Regions from separate parts of the Oceanobacillus timonensis genome, predicted to be linked through region 2. Evidence: predicted binding sites of a transcription regulator. Region 2 holds the regulator's gene; the other holds the start of a gene.
The links. The regulator NrdR, encoded in region 2, represses ribonucleotide reductase genes. The targets are predictions, from matches to a motif close to AACACNATATATNGTGTT.
Positions count from the first base shown of each region.

Region 1: the regulator NrdR is predicted to act here: its motif matches at 1,654-1,671, upstream of B7E05_RS12905 (vitamin B12-dependent ribonucleotide reductase).

Region 1 is NZ_LT800497.1:2,640,503-2,644,090, forward strand. It holds gene B7E05_RS12905 (vitamin B12-dependent ribonucleotide reductase) at 1-1,594, opposite strand, end outside; gene B7E05_RS12910 (rhodanese-like domain-containing protein) at 1,890-2,264, shown strand; gene gcvPB (aminomethyl-transferring glycine dehydrogenase subunit GcvPB) at 2,341-3,588, opposite strand, start outside.
Region 2 is NZ_LT800497.1:2,175,039-2,178,626, reverse strand. It holds gene B7E05_RS10595 (replication initiation and membrane attachment family protein) at 1-727, opposite strand, end outside; gene nrdR (transcriptional regulator NrdR) at 749-1,222, opposite strand; gene B7E05_RS10585 (cytosolic protein) at 1,239-1,625, opposite strand; gene B7E05_RS10580 (glyceraldehyde-3-phosphate dehydrogenase) at 1,877-2,908, opposite strand; gene coaE (dephospho-CoA kinase) at 3,074-3,588, opposite strand, start outside.

The DNA.
Region 1 (3,588 bases), 470 kb from region 2:
GGGTTGCATCGATCACATTATCTTGCATCCGTACACCAGTCTCTACCGTATCTTTTAATTTTTCTACATTTACCGATTTGGTTTTTTTATCTGCCATTTCAGCAAGGTTAACAGCAGCTAAATTACAAACAGAAAATGGTGCAAGCGGTTGTTCTCCGCAAGGATTTGTTGCAACAACCTGCTGACCATACGCTTTTGCATTGGTCATATCATTCGCATTATCAATAAAGAAAATGCCTGGTTCTGCAGAATACGTTGCGCAAATATTGATTAAGTTCCACAACTCTTTCGCTTTTACTTTCCTGTATACACGAACGCCATAGCCCATTTCTTCCCACTTACGGACATCCCCTACTTCATGCCACTGTTCATTATAAGCTTTCATTTCTTCTGCTGTATAATTTTCCACATCTGGAAAGCGCAGTTCATAATAATCGTCTGTTTCCACTGCTTCCATAAATTCTTTTGTAATACAAACGGAGATATTAGCGCCTGCTAGAAATTCCGGATTATGAACGGAATAAGTTCCTCCATCACGCAGTTTATCCGTCGCCTGTTTCATGGCAGCATCTGTAAATCCGCCTTGACCAGGTATTGCTTTATAATTGACAATTCCCTGATATAAATCAAATTCCGTCTCTGTCAGCGGAGTAAATTTTAGCTTTTCATTTGCCAGCTGTTTTATTTGTTCGTCTTCTGTATTTTCGATTAAATAGCGCAAAATCCGCGGATTTTGCATTTTAGAAATGATAAATTCAACTATATCCGGGTGCGAATCAACGAGCATAATCATTTGCGCACCGCGTCTGGAACCGCCCTGTTCAACCAGATTTGTCAGTTTAGCAATATCATCCAGCCAGGAAACACTGCCGGAAGATTTCCCGTTAACTCCTCTGGCTAAGGTATTACGCGGTCTCAAGGTAGAACCGTTTGTACCTACTCCGCCGCCTCGTGACATAATTTCCATAACTTGTTTGCGATGATCCGATATTCCTTCGCGGGAATCTTTTACAAGCGGCATCACATAACAATTAAAATATGTTACATCTGTTTCAGCACCTGCTCCATAAAGTACACGCCCTGCCGGAATAAAGTTCATCGATGCCAATTGATTATAGAACGCATCAAATGATCTGGCTTTTCTTTCTTCTGTTTCCTCTACTTCGGAAAGCCCTGTCGCATTTCTTTTGGCAATTTGTTCATAATAAATTTCCAGAGGCTTTTCAATCACATCAAGAGAGCGCGTAATTATTCCCTTCTCTCTTTCTTCTTCTTTATCTAAGACTCCTACATAACCCGATTCAACAGCTACTTCAGCCTTGTTATCTTCCCAATTTATATCTATAATAAAACCTAGACCGCGTGCTGGAAATTTCGGATCTGCTTTGACAGTCAGAACGACAAAATCACCTTTTTTTAATGTTTTTTTCTCTGTATCTTTAAATGCATACCGATCCAGCATAACTAATCGGGACACACCTTGATGCGTGATATGCATTTCTTCTGTAATTGGATGGACAGCTTCGAATTTTTTTATATCCTCATTAAGCGCATCAATATGAACCTGTCTTAATGATTCTAAATGGGTTGTCAATGTTATCGCTCCTCGTCTTACGGTTGATTACTTATCAGTTTATCATATCTCTTTATCACAAAACAATATATAGTGCTCATTTCATTATTCTGACACAATATCTAGTTAATTATCAGAAAAGCAAGTGTTTTTTTAAAAGCTGTTACCTTTTTAATTCCCTTAAAAACAGCAAAGAAACATCGCTTTGATTGTTTTTTTATGATAACTATCCGCTTGCCAAATAAAAACTTTGAAAAATAAAATCACTACCCATATAATAAAGGTGTAGAATATAAAGATAGACGGGGGAAATAAAATGACGATTTTACTCATTGCTCTAGTTGTTTTACTTGCGATTACTATTTTTCGCTTCTATAGACAACGCACTTATTTACATGTACTGACAGAAGACCAATTTATAGAAGGTTACCGTAAAGCACAGTTAATTGATGTTCGCGAGCCCCAGGAATTTGATAAAGGCCATATTCTGGGAGCACGCAATATACCGGTTACGCAAATGAAACAAAGACTTGTTGAAATGCGGAAGGACAAGCCTATATACCTGTATTGCCAAAACAGCAGCCGTTCTGCCAGAGCTGCCCAGCTATTGCATAAAAAAGGATATAGTGACATTTATCAGCTTAAAGGCGGATTTAAAAAGTGGACCGGAAAAATTAAAACAAAAAAATAAATGATTGCGCCACGAGATGCTTTCAAATAAAAAAGCTGATTCAGAGATATTATCTGAGTCAGCTTTTATTATGGATTCATTTGTTATAAGATGCTTCTTCATACCGAAGAACGGGTTTACGTGCTGCTGTTGCTTCGTCCATCCGCTTTACAATCGTATGATGCGGCGCCTCTTGGACGATTTCCGGCTCTTCTTCTACTTCTTTTGCGATATGGGTCATGCTGTCAATAAAGGAATCAAGCGTTTCTTTGGACTCTGTTTCTGTAGGCTCAATCATCATCCCCTCTTCCACATTCAACGGAAAATAAATGGTTGGCGGATGAATATCAAAATCCAATAGTCTTTTTGCCATATCTAGTGTCCGAACACCCAATTTTTTCTGAATACTCCCTGATAGCACAAATTCATGCTTACAATGTTGCGGATAAGGCAGCTGAAATGCTTTTTCCAATTTGCGCATCATATAGTTCGCGTTGAGCACAGCATATTCACTAACCTTTTTCAATCCTTCTGCCCCCATTGTCCGAATATACGTATACGCACGTAAGTTAATACCAAAATTACCGTAGAATGGTTTTATCCGGCCGATCGATTGCGGCCTGTCATCGTCAAAGGAAAACGTATCATTTTCTTTTATAATCAACGGCTTTGGTAAATAAACGGCCAATTCTTCACTTACTCCGACTGGACCTGAGCCCGGGCCTCCGCCGCCATGTGGACCTGTGAATGTTTTATGAAGATTTAAATGCACCGCATCAAATCCCATATCTCCGGGTCTTACATAGCCCATTATGGCATTTAAATTGGCACCATCATAATAAAGCTTCCCTCCGGCTCCATGAATAATTTCGGCCATTTCTAAAATATCTTTTTCAAATAACCCTAAGGTATTCGGGTTGGTAAGCATTAATGCGGCAGTATCATCTCCAGTAACACGCCGTAAATCATCCAGATCGACAAGCCCTTCTTTATTCGATTTTACAGTCACTGCTTCAAATCCGGCTACTGCTGCCGATGCCGGATTGGTTCCATGCGCAGAATCCGGTACAATGACTTTCGTACGATGATTATCCCCATTTGCTTCGTGAAAGGCACGAATCATCATTAATGCAGTCCATTCTCCCTGCGCACCCGCTGATGATTGTAAAGAAACCTCATGCATGCCTGTAATTTCTTTTAGCGACTCCTGCAGATCATAGAGCATTTGCAAAGCGCCCTGTACAGTATTGGGATCCTGGTAGGGATGAATATGGCTGAACCCTTCCAGACGCGCAATGTCTTCATTGATTTTCGGATTATACTTCATCGTACAGGAACCAAGCGG
Region 2 (3,588 bases):
TCAACTGATTATCCTCATCCAACGCCCAGAAAAGTGCTTTTTCTATTTCCGCACTTTCTGCATCATATAAAGTCTTCATCTGATAAATAAGTCTTTTATTTGCAGGATGAAGCACATTTTCAACTGGAATAAACCGCTGGCGGAGTGATTGTTCAATCCAGGAAAAATCCATTAAATCAGACTCTGTGCGTTGATTATCATATTCTATATTATTATTTAGAGTAGCAGTTTTAGGAGGCGTCACTGTATCAAACACGTCATTAAAATCTGCTGTCACTTCTTCCCCATAAGGATAGCTGTCCTTGACATAACGTGCATAAAGGGCATTGTATTTCTGTTCCCCGATATGATGCAGTAACAATTGGGACAACATTGCTTCTCTCAGAAACTGGTCGGGAGAAAAAGGACGTTGTATACGATACGTATAATAGTCTCTGCTTTCTTCCCGCCGTTTATAAGTCTTCAATAATCCGATAGCTTCCAATTTTATCCGCGCACGGTAAATATCATCCAGCGTCAGGTTCAAATAAGTCATTAATGTATGATGCGTCTGAATCTGTCGGGTATGATCCACCTCATAAAATAACGTATAATATAAAGAAATTGCCTGAATCCCAATTAAAGGCTGGTAAAAATGTGTCAAAGAAGCATTGAAATCAATGGAGGGCTGTTCATCCATCACAACTTCGTACCCGTCAACAGGAAGAATTTTTCCGATTGCATTCATTCTAATCCATCCTTTTCGCTGTTATTCTTCCTCTGTTTGTTTATCTGTCTTAATAATTTCTTTCAGCTCGTCCAAAAACACAGTGATATCCTTGAATTGGCGGTATACCGAAGCGAACCTGACATAAGATACTTCGTCCACTTCTGCCAGTCTTTCCATTACCATCTCGCCCACTGTATGACTGGATACTTCGGAATTTCCTGCATTCCGTAAATTCTTTTCCACTTCTAACGCAATATTTTCTATCGTATCTACCGCTACCGGACGTTTTTCGCAAGCTCTGATAATTCCTCTTGTCAATTTTTCCCGTGAAAATTCCTGGCGCATGCCATCTTTCTTTACTACAATAAGCGGCACTTCTTCAATCCGTTCAAAAGTGGTAAAACGAAATCCGCACCTTTCACATTCCCTGCGTCTGCGTATGGCTGCTCCTTCTTCTATGGGGCGGGAATCTAACACTTTCGTATTTTTGTTGTTACAATTGGAACAACGCATTTCGTTCACTCCTATCTCAATGACCTTCTATCTCTGGTAACTGTTCATTTATATACCGATATATTTTCTTGATTACCTTATCACTGTAACCAAAATCGACGCGGACAGCAGTTTCTGTGGTTACGGAAAAATCAAGTGCCGTATGATATGGCCGAACCATAATGACTGTAGCTATAATCAAAACCTTTTTCCCGCGCTTACTGATTGCACTTATCTCTCCATGCTGTTCCGAACGGGCATGAATGGAGAAATCAGGGTCCGCATTGAAATACGCCTCCAGTTCCTCCAAAACCGCATGCTTTTTTGCTTTATAATACCTGGTTTTTAAATCTTTATCTATATGATAATCGCTTGTTTCTGCATGATTATTAAAAAAACGTTTCACTTTATCTCCCAAGGGCATATACAAACACATCCTGGTTGTATCATTTTAGGTAAATCCAAAAAAACTCGATAATTCACTTCTATCTATCTTATTTTAACATGATTTGCGTATTTAAACTATTAGTGAATGTTAAAAGGCTATAAAAAAAGGATGGTTGCTTCAGTGAAATGCCATTTTCTTTCATTTTATGTAACAGAAAAAATTCAAAAAGATAATAGGAGAAAGAGCCTGTGCGGGAGCATTCTCTTGCACAGGCTCTTTCTCCTATATTATGATGTTAAGCTTACATTTTGCTCTAATCTGAAGCCAACATAACTAACTAAATCTACAACGCGTTTGGAATAACCCCATTCATTATCATACCAGGCAATAATTTTTAACTTATTATTATCCATCACGATGGTTGAAAGCCCGTCTATGATTGCTGAATAAGTGCTTGTCGTATAATCAATGGAAACTAACGGTTCATCTGAATATTGAATAATGCCACGCATCCTTCCCTCTGCGGCCTGTTTGAAGATGGCGTTTACCTCTTCCTCTGTCACGTCTTCTTCAATATCAATCACCAAGTCTACCAAAGATACATTTGGTGTCGGCACACGTAGTGCCATTCCGTGCAATTTTCCTTTGAGACCGGGCATGACTTCAGCAAGTGCCTTCGCAGCACCAGTCGTTGTCGGAATAATGGATTGGGTACAGCTTCTCGCCCGGCGCAGGTCTTTATGCGGATTATCAATATTCTTTTGATCGTTTGTAAATGCGTGTACGGTCGTCATTAAGCCGTTCTTTATGGTAAAGTGATCATCAATAACTTTGACCACAGGAGCTAAACAATTTGTCGTACAGGATGCATTCGAGATGACATCATCTGCATCTGGGTTATAATCATGTTCGTTAACACCGATGACAATGGTCTTGTCAACTTCTTTCCCTGGAGCGGTAATCACTACTTTTTTCGCTCCTGCCTGCAAGTGACGCCCCGCGGCCTCTTTTGTCTTAAATTTACCGGTTGCCTCAACAACAATATCAATCCCTAAATCTTTCCAAGGTAATTTTTCAGGTTCTCTGGAATTGACTAAAAGAATTTCTTTCCCATTAACAATCAATTTATCCGGTAACGCTTCCACATTACCTTGAAAAGGACCATGGACACTATCGTATTTAATAAGATGAGCCAGCGTTTCCGATGGGTAACTTGCATTAATAGCTACAACGTCTAAATGATCCTCTTCCATCGCTTGACGAAAAACCATTCTGCCAATTCGACCAAAACCTGTTATTGCAATACGCGTCTTCTCCATAAGCACTTTATTCCTCCCAATAATGTTATACTTTTTATCTTTTGTTGTAATTAGTATAACACATATGCAAGAAAGTGTGTCATGAAATATAAAAAATGTTTCCTACTTATTTTAGCCAAAAAACACCATCCTCCCTTCAATAAGATCCGATGGTGTTTCTGCTGTTTATTCGATTACTTCCCACTTTTTTAGTAAATTGGTTAATTGTGCCCTGCTTTTTTCTACCGTGTCATTATTATTAATCACTTCATCAGCAATCCGGGCTTTTTCTTCTAAAGGCATTTGCGATGCAATCCGGTCCATTGCATCATGTTCACTTAACTGATTCCTTTCCATTAACCGTTTTAATTGTGTTTTTTCATCTACGAACACGACTAATGTTTTATCAGCCAGGAAAGTCAGTTGACTTTCAAATAACAGAGGGATATCCAATACAATGCATTTTTCTCCCTGCTGCATATAGTCTTCTTTTTTCTTTAACATTCGCTTGCGGACAGCCGGATGAACAATTTGGTTCAATTGCTCCCTTTTCTCTTCATTCGAAAAAACAATGGAACCGAGTTTCGGACGATCAATCGCCCTATCTGGCTTTAAGATATCTTCACCAAATACATCGACGATCTGTTGATAGGAAGTTTCACCAGGTTCCACTACTTCTCTTGCTATCACATCCGCATCAA